Regions from separate parts of the Shewanella sp. HL-SH8 genome, predicted to be linked through region 2. Evidence: predicted binding sites of a transcription regulator. Region 2 holds the regulator's gene; the other holds the start of a gene.

Region 1 (4,636 bases), 840 kb from region 2:
GCAATAACACTTCAAAGTTACCTGATGTGACTTGCATTATTTCACCTTGAGAGGTTGAAAAGGTATATTCGCCAGGTAAGACAACACCTAGAGTTTGTCTGCTTCCATCGGCTAAAAATACTGTGCGGCTAATGACTTTTCCATCAAAATAAACATTTGCCTTTAGGGCTACATCGACTTGTTTTAACATATTTCCTGATACTCCATAAATGTTTTAAGTGAATTTATATCTATTTTAAATGTATATCTAGTTATTTTTGTGCTCTGGTTATGAATTATTTATGTGTAAGTTTTTAGATTAGCAGGCACAAAAAAAGCCCAGAACAATCTGGGCTTTTTGATACTAATAAGTGGTAAATATAGCGCCACTCATTAATTTTAATTAACTGCGGTTATGACGCTTACGCTCGTTCTCAGTTAAGAATCTCTTACGAACACGGATGTTCTTAGGAGTTACTTCAACTAATTCGTCATCATCGATGAACTCAAGTGCTTGTTCAAGCGTTAAGTTAATCGGTGTAGTTAACACTTGTGCTTCATCAGTACCTGATGCACGCATGTTGGTTAGCTGCTTACCTTTAAGACAGTTAACCGTCAAATCGTTAGAGCGAGCATGGATACCAACAACTTGGCCTTCATACACTTCAGCAGCGTGGCTAATAAACAGACGACCACGGTCTTGTAAACCGAATAGTGCGAATGTTAATGCTTTACCTGTTGCGTTAGAAATCAATACGCCGTTAGCACGTTGACCAATATCGCCACCTTTGTGCGGAGCGTAGTGATCAAATGAATGATAAATTAGACCAGTACCTGAAGTTGCAGTTAAGAACTCAGTTTGGAAACCAATTAAGCCACGGCTTGGGATGATGAAGTCGATACGTACACGACCTTTACCATCAAGCTGCATATCTTTCATTTCAGCTTTACGCACACCTAACTTTTCAATTACGGTACCTTGATGTTCTTCTTGAACGTCAACAGTCACAGTTTCGAATGGTTCGTGTAGCTCGCCATCAACAGTTTTAAGAATTACTTCTGGACGTGATACCGCTAATTCGTAGCCTTCACGACGCATGTTTTCAATCAAGATTGATAAATGTAATTCACCACGACCTGATACGCGGAAACGATCTGGACTGTCAGTTTCTTCAACACGTAGTGCTACGTTGTGAACAAGTTCTGTTTGTAAACGCTCAAGAATGTTACGAGAAGTAACATACTTACCTTCTTTACCCGCGAACGGAGAAGTGTTTACCTGGAACGTCATCGTTAGTGTTGGTTCATCAACTGTTAACGGCGGTAACGCTTCAACTTCAGTCACTGCACAAATAGTGTCAGAAATCTTAAGCTCACCTAAACCTGTAATTGCCACGATGTCACCAGCGTTAGCAATTTCAACTTCAGTACGGTCTAGACCCATGTAACCTAATACCTGGCCCATTTTTCCGTTACGTTTCTTACCATCAGCACCAATAATAGTCACTTGTTGGTTAGTTTTTACGTTACCACGCTTAATACGACCAATACCGATAACACCCACGTATGAGTTGTAATCGATTTGAGAAATTTGCATTTGGAATGCACCTTCCGAATCAGCGTCTGGGAAAGAAACTTTCTCAACGATGGTTTGGAAAAGTGGTGTCATGTCTTCGCTAACTACATCTGGATCTAAGGTCGCGAAACCATTTAATGCTGAAGCATAAACAATAGGGAAGTCTAACTGTTCGTCAGTTGCACCTAAGTTGTCGAATAAATCGAATACTTGGTCAATAACCCAATCAGGACGAGCGCCAGGACGGTCAATCTTGTTAATCACAACGATTGGCTTTAGGCCTTGAGCAAACGCTTTCTTAGTCACAAATCGAGTTTGTGGCATTGGACCATCAACTGCGTCAACTAACAATAATACTGAATCAACCATAGATAGAACACGTTCTACTTCACCACCGAAATCGGCGTGACCAGGCGTGTCTACGATGTTAATGCGGTAGTCGTTCCATTTGATGGCAGTGTTTTTTGCCAGAATGGTGATCCCACGTTCTTTTTCAAGATCGTTAGAATCCATCACACGCTCAGTCGCTTCTCCACGTGAAGCAAGGGTACCAGACTGCGCAAGCAATTTGTCTACCAGGGTCGTTTTGCCATGGTCGGCGTGTGCAATAATGGCGATGTTACGTAAATTCTCTAGCACGGATAAAACCTCTATACCATCAAACAAAAAAAGGGATTATTTACAGCAACTATTTAATGATAGCCACCATAAAAAAGCGTGCCATTCTACTCCAGCAAGGCCTCAGTAGATAGGATTTTTTTTGAACACCTCATATTTTCGTCTTATTGTGCTATAAATTTGCCGTTAATTTAGTGATATAAACTTTATCATCGCCTTAACGTAGGCTAGGTTACAAAAGATGTAAAACACAGTTTTCGCTATTTTGTTCAGTAAATTGTTATCTGTACGCACTTTTTGGGTTTCAGTCTCTATATAATCAAACTGGCGTGCACCACTCTGGTGTTGTGCACTGTTATGGTGCGTAGAATGGATCTATTTGGTGCAGACTTTGTTTTTTGAGAAAATCTAAAAATATCAAATTTATATAAATCAGATGCTTATATATCTGGCATGATAATAGCTAAGTAAACGTCATCATGTGGACATCATTTTTTTACATTAGTTTGCTGAGTCAATAAAACTTGGTGAACAGTAATATTAAATATTAGAAGGGAATACCCTTGACCCTACCGGAGGCTTGAGAATGTCAGTTGAATCAGTATTAAAGCAACTTAAAGAGTTAGAAGTTAAGTTTGTTGACTTACGCTTTACCGATACTAAAGGTAAAGAACAGCACGTTTCTATTCCATCTCATCAAGTAAATGAAGAGTTTTTTGAAGACGGTAAAATGTTTGACGGTTCTTCAATCGCAGGCTGGAAAGGCATCAATGAATCAGACATGGTATTAATGCCTGATCCAACTACTTTTGTTTTAGACCCTTTCACCGAAGAAACAACAGCACTTATCCGTTGTGACATTTTAGAACCTGGTACTATGACTGGTTACGACCGTGACCCACGCTCTATCGCTAAAAAAGCAGAAGCGTATCTAATTTCTACCGGTATTGCTGATACAGTATTGATTGGTCCTGAGCCTGAGTTCTTCTTATTTGATGACGTTCGTTTTGGTACTGATATGTCAGGTTGTTTCGTGAAGATTGATGCGAAAGAAGCTGCATGGAACTCTGGTAAAGAATACGCTGATGGCAACACAGGTCACCGTCCAATGGTGAAAGGTGGTTATTTTCCAGTTGCGCCAGTTGATTCTTCACAAGACTTACGTTCTGCAATGTGTTTAGTACTTGAAGAAATGGGTCAAGTTGTAGAAGCACATCACCATGAAGTGGCGACAGCGGGCCAAAACGAAATTGCAACACGTTTCAACACTTTGACTAAGAAAGCGGATGAAATCCAAATTCTTAAGTATGTTGTTCATAACATGGCGCATGCTTATGGCAAAACAGCGACCTTTATGCCTAAGCCTATCGTAGGTGACAATGGCAGCGGTATGCACGTACACCAATCTTTAGCTAAAGACGGTGTCAACTTATTTGCTGGCGATAAGTATGCTGGTTTAAGTGAATTAGCGCTTTACTACATTGGTGGTATTATCAAGCACGCTCGTGCATTGAACGCATTCACTAACCCAAGCACTAACTCTTATAAGCGTTTAGTACCACATTTCGAAGCGCCTGTTATGTTAGCTTACTCTGCGCGTAACCGTAGTGCATCTATTCGTATTCCAGTAGTGCCAAGCCCTAAGGGTCGTCGTATCGAAGCACGTTTCCCTGATCCACATGCAAACCCATATTTAGGTTTTGCGGCATTATTAATGGCAGGTCTTGATGGTATACAAAACAAGATCCACCCTGGCGATGCCATGGACAAAGACTTGTATGACTTACCGCCTGAAGAAGCTGCTGAGATCCCACAAGTTGCAACTTCTTTAGAAAACGCGCTTGAAAACTTGAAAGCTGACCATGAGTTTTTAACTAAAGGTGGCGTATTCAGTGAAGATTTCATCCAGTCTTATATCACTTTGAAGACTGCAGAAGCTGAGCGTGTAGCCCGTACTACTCATCCATTAGAGTTTGAAATGTACTACAGCCTATAATATTAACGCGCTAACTTTGTTAGCGGTTAAGTGATAAAAAAAGCCTCGCATAGATTGCGGGGCTTTTTATTAAGTTATTTTTACAATTATTTACAACCTTTCTCATTCTGTTTTAACTCATGCTTTGCGAATTTCTGTTTTAAATTCAGCTAACTCGTGTGCGTTAGAATTAACCAATTTTTTATCATTAGTTATTGATATATATAAATAATTAAATTACATGTTATTTGGCTATAACTATTCAGCCAACACTTCGTTGATATCCTTTTGTTTATTGAATAACTTGTGAGCAAGTTATCAGTAATATCAATCATTTTGTGATCCAGCATTTGTACGCTTGCGGTTGCAATGGCGTTTTAGATCCGTAAACTTGCGCCGTATAAATGCCGAGCAATTACTCTAAAAGTGATTTTGGGTTAAAGGCAGATATAAATAACCTCAACTTGGGTTAAGGGATGAATAAGCGG
Region 2 (4,636 bases):
CTGTTATTAACCGGTAACGCTAAGCTAGATCAAGCAGGCAGTAAAGTGACTGGTAACGTGATCCGTTACAATATCAATGCTCAGGAACTTATCGCTGAAAGTACCGGTAAAGGTGAAGATCGTGTTATTACCATTATTCAACCGGAAAATTTCCAAAATGATGAGTCACCAGCACAAAAATTACCTGAAATCCCGTTAAAAAAGCAAGGTAACCAATGACCCAAATTACCTTAACAGCTGAGAACTTAGCCAAAAGCTATAAAAGCCGTCAAGTGGTTAAAAGTGTCAGCTTAACTGTAAAAACAGGCCAAATTGTCGGACTACTTGGTCCCAATGGCGCAGGTAAAACGACCACGTTTTATATGGTTGTTGGTTTAGTCAAAAGTGACCATGGCCGCATTTTAATTGATGACGATGACTTAACTGCTGACCCAATGCATTTACGTGCGCGAAAAGGTATTGGCTATTTACCACAAGAAGCCAGTATTTTTAGAAAGCTCAGTGTGCACGATAATATTATGGCCGTGTTGCAAACCCGAAAATCGATGACTTCGGATGAGCGAATTCAGGAACTGGAGCATCTTTTAGAAGAATTCCATATTACCCATATTCGCGATAGCTTAGGCATGTCGCTATCTGGTGGTGAAAGACGACGGGTAGAAATTGCACGCGCTTTAGCAGCCAATCCTAAATTTATATTGTTAGATGAGCCCTTTGCGGGTGTTGACCCTATTTCAGTGATTGATATTAAGAAAATTATTCTGCAACTCAAACACCGTGGCCTAGGCGTATTAATTACTGATCATAATGTCCGTGAAACACTTGATGTGTGTGAGCGGGCATATATTGTTAGCCAGGGGAATTTGATTGCCGAAGGCACCCCAACTGAAGTACTCAACAATCAGCAAGTTCGAGCAGTATACTTAGGCGAACAATTCAAGCTATAGTTAATCTAAATAGGATCTGAAGCACTTGCTTGGCAAAATGTTTCTGGCGACTAAGTTAATTGATCGTGTATAGGTAAAGTAAAACCATTTGTTAAAAAATTGCGACTATCACTCACTTTAATCAGTGTAGAAAGCCGAATTCTTCTAGGGATCAGCAGTAATGAAAGCTTCACTCCAACTTAAAATGGGTCAGCACCTCACTATGACCCCACAGCTGCAACAAGCTATACGTTTGCTGCAGTTATCATCTTTGGAGTTACAGCAAGAAATTCAACAAGTATTAGATTCCAATCCTTTGCTTGAAATGGAAGATGAATTTTCAGCACTTAGCAACAAAAATGATAACTCAAAAGACCTATCAGAAACTGACTTCAATGAAGTAAGCGCACCTGTAGTCGAAAAAGACACTTCAAATGTCGACACCGCAGAGTCAATGACTAAAGAGCAAATGTCTGAAGACTTGCCAATGGACACTACCTGGGATGAAGTGTACAGCGCCTCCCCAATGGCAAGCCCTGGTTCGGGTTCTGGCAGCATGCCAAATGATGACATGCCCTTCCAAGGTGAAACATCCGAAGGATTATACGAGCATTTAGAATGGCAAAAAAATCTAACGCCTTTTTCTGAAACAGACCTCGCTATTGCCACAGCCATTATTGATGCCATTGATGACACAGGTTATCTCACCCAAAGTACTGAAGATATTTTAGAAGCTATGGGCGATGATTCTGTCGAATTAGACGAAGTCGAAGCGGTACTAAAACGTATACAACATTTCGACCCTCTGGGTGTCGCCTCACGTAGCTTAAGTGAATGTTTATTGATTCAACTTGTTCAGTTTGCCCCAGACACGCCCCATATTGATAATGCCAGAATGTTAATCAAAGATTATTTAGATTTGATTGCTGGACGTGATTTTCGCACACTCATGCGCAAAACTAAGCTAAAAGAAGATGAGCTGCGCGAAGCAATTGAATTAATTCAATCTTTAAATCCACGTCCTGGCACGATGATCACCCCACCGGATGATGAATATGTTATCCCAGACGTGTCAGTGACCAAAAAGAATGGCCGTTGGGTGGTTGAATTGAACCCTGATAACATGCCAAAAATAGGTATTAATCAACAATATGCCGCCATGGCAAAAAGCAGTAAGAGTTCAACAGACACTCAATTTATTCGAGGTCACTTACAAGAAGCCAAATGGTTTATCAAAAGCTTAGAAAGCCGCAGCGACACCCTGCTTAAAGTATCCAATTGTATTGTGCAATTTCAGCAAGGTTTTTTTGAGTACGGTGCTGAAGCCATGAAGCCTATGGTGTTGAATGACATAGCTGAAGCTGTCGAAATGCATGAGTCCACTATTTCGCGTGTCACCACACAAAAGTATATGCACACACCGCGCGGACTGTTCGAACTTAAGTATTTTTTCTCTAGCCATGTCAGTACTGATGATGGCGGAGAATGTTCGTCTACAGCAATTAGAGCTTTTATTAAAAAGCTGGTTGCTGCTGAAAACCAGAAAAAACCACTAAGCGACAGTAAAATGGCAGATCTTCTGGCAGAACAAGGGATTAATGTTGCACGTCGCACCATAGCGAAATACCGCGAAGCGATGATGATCCCTCCCTCAAACCAACGTAAGAGTTTATAATCTACCTAGGCAATTGGAGGATAAATATGCAAATCACCTTAACGGGTCATCATATTGAAATTACTGAATCACTAAGAGAATATGTCACAAGTAAGTTTACAAAACTTGAACGACATTTCGATCAGATCAATAATGTCCACGTAGTATTAAATGTCGAAAAGCAACAACAGATAGCTGAAGCAAAAGTCAGCTTGAATGGAGCTGAGGTATTTGCGACATCTGAACATGCTGATATGTATCACGCTATAGACGCCCTGATTGATAAACTCGATCGTCAGGTCATTAAACACAAAGAGAAATTAACTAAGCATTAATGATGGAACTTAGTACCATCCTGCAGCCGGAATGCACCTCCTGTGCCACACCGGGCAGTAAGAAAAAGGTACTGGAGCTTATCAGCGATTTAGCTGCAGCCCAGTACCCATCCCTCTCTTCACAAGAGATTTTTGAAAGCCTAGTGGCCAGAGAAAAAATGGGTAGCACAGGAATAGGCTCTGGCATTGCAATCCCGCATGGTCGTTTAACGTCCATCGTTCGCCCTATCGCGGTTTTTATAAAGTGCGAAGAAGCGATTTCATTTGATGCTATCGACAAACAACCAGTGGATCTCTTATTTGCATTACTGGTGCCAGCAGACCAGTGTCAGCAACATCTCAGTACCCTATCCTCAATGGCTGAAAAGTTATCGGATAAACATATTCTTAAGCAGTTACGAAAAGCAAGTAACTCAACTGAACTCTATCAGGTTATCACAGCATGAAATTAGTCATTGTATCCGGTCGTTCGGGCTCAGGTAAATCTGTCGCACTTAGGGTACTAGAAGACCTAGGTTACTATTGCGTTGATAACTTACCACTGCCCTTAATTGGACGGCTATTAGAACAGCTTAGAAACACCAATGAACTGGTGGCTATAAGTGTTGATGTTCGAAATATAGAAGAGCAAGGTAAAGTATTACAGCAGCAGCTAGCGTGGTTATCTGACGATACGGAAGTCATAAGCTTTTTTTTACAGGCAAGTGATGAGGCACTACTAAAACGTTACAGTGAAACCCGACGACTACATCCTTTATCGAAAAAGAATATGTCCCTACAAGATGCGATTCAATTTGAAGGTGAGCTACTAGCGCCTATTTCTGAATACGTAGACCATTTTATCGATACATCTAAGCTAAATATTTATCAACTTAGTGATCAAGTACGTGAAATTTTAATGGGCAGTGTTGATAAAGAGTTAGTGATCAATTTTGAGTCATTTGGTTTTAAATATGGCATGCCTGCCGAAGCCGATTTTATGTTTGATGTACGCTTTTTACCTAACCCACATTGGGAAATAGAATTACGCCCCTTTACTGGATTAGATGAACCCGTACAGGAATTTCTTGGCCAGCAACCGCTGGTAAATAAATTCATTTGGCAAATAGAAAACCTATTTGAAACATGGATGCCCCACTTAGAGCGCAATAACCGCAGCTACCTAACCATAGCTATTGGTTGTACTGGTGGCCAGCATCGTTCAGTTTATATCGCCGACCAGCTTGCTAAACGTTTTTCAAGTGGTAAAAAACATGTTGTTCAAGCAAGGCACCGAGAGCTTATAAATAAGCACAAATAATCGCAATAAAGTTACTTGTCGGAACTTAACTAAATGAGTCTTTTACAGCGCCAAGTCATCATATCAAACAAGCTTGGTTTACACGCACGAGCGGCGACCAAACTGGCTATTCTTGCTAATGCATTCAATGCCAATGTTACCCTGATCCAGGGTGATAAAAAGGCCAGCGCCGCCAGTGTTTTAGGCTTATTAATGCTTGAAAGTGGCTTAGGTAAAACCATAGATATCATAGCTGAAGGGCCAGATGCACAATCAGCGCTTGATGCTATATGCGATTTAATTAATGACAAGTTCGAAGAAGGTTGTTGATCCTAATCACTTCCCCCTGCGATTGAATCTACTTTTTCATCATGAACCCACCTTTGCTTTAAGATAACTAACCGTGTTTAATTTAACTTATTGAATTGCTTGCTTAACCAGA

The links. The regulator sigma-54, encoded in region 2, starts transcription at its own class of promoters, with help from an activator protein. The targets are predictions, from matches to a motif close to GTTGGCACGNNNNTNGNNT.
Region 1: a site for sigma-54 is predicted at 2,621-2,639, ahead of glnA (glutamate--ammonia ligase). Genes of this name have one in related genera too.

Annotation. Positions count from the first base shown of each region.
Region 1 is NZ_CP195039.1:33,870-38,505, reverse strand. Features, by position in the region: gene ACRWQN_RS00165 (pyrimidine/purine nucleoside phosphorylase) at 1-190, opposite strand, end outside; gene typA (translational GTPase TypA) at 383-2,194, opposite strand; gene glnA (glutamate--ammonia ligase) at 2,760-4,169, shown strand.
Region 2 is NZ_CP195039.1:869,678-874,313, reverse strand. Features, by position in the region: gene lptA (lipopolysaccharide transport periplasmic protein LptA) at 1-219, shown strand, start outside; gene lptB (LPS export ABC transporter ATP-binding protein) at 216-947, shown strand; gene ACRWQN_RS03965 (RNA polymerase factor sigma-54) at 1,108-2,601, shown strand; gene hpf (ribosome hibernation promoting factor) at 2,628-2,915, shown strand; gene ptsN (PTS IIA-like nitrogen regulatory protein PtsN) at 2,918-3,361, shown strand; gene rapZ (RNase adapter RapZ) at 3,358-4,215, shown strand; gene ACRWQN_RS03945 (HPr family phosphocarrier protein) at 4,249-4,524, shown strand.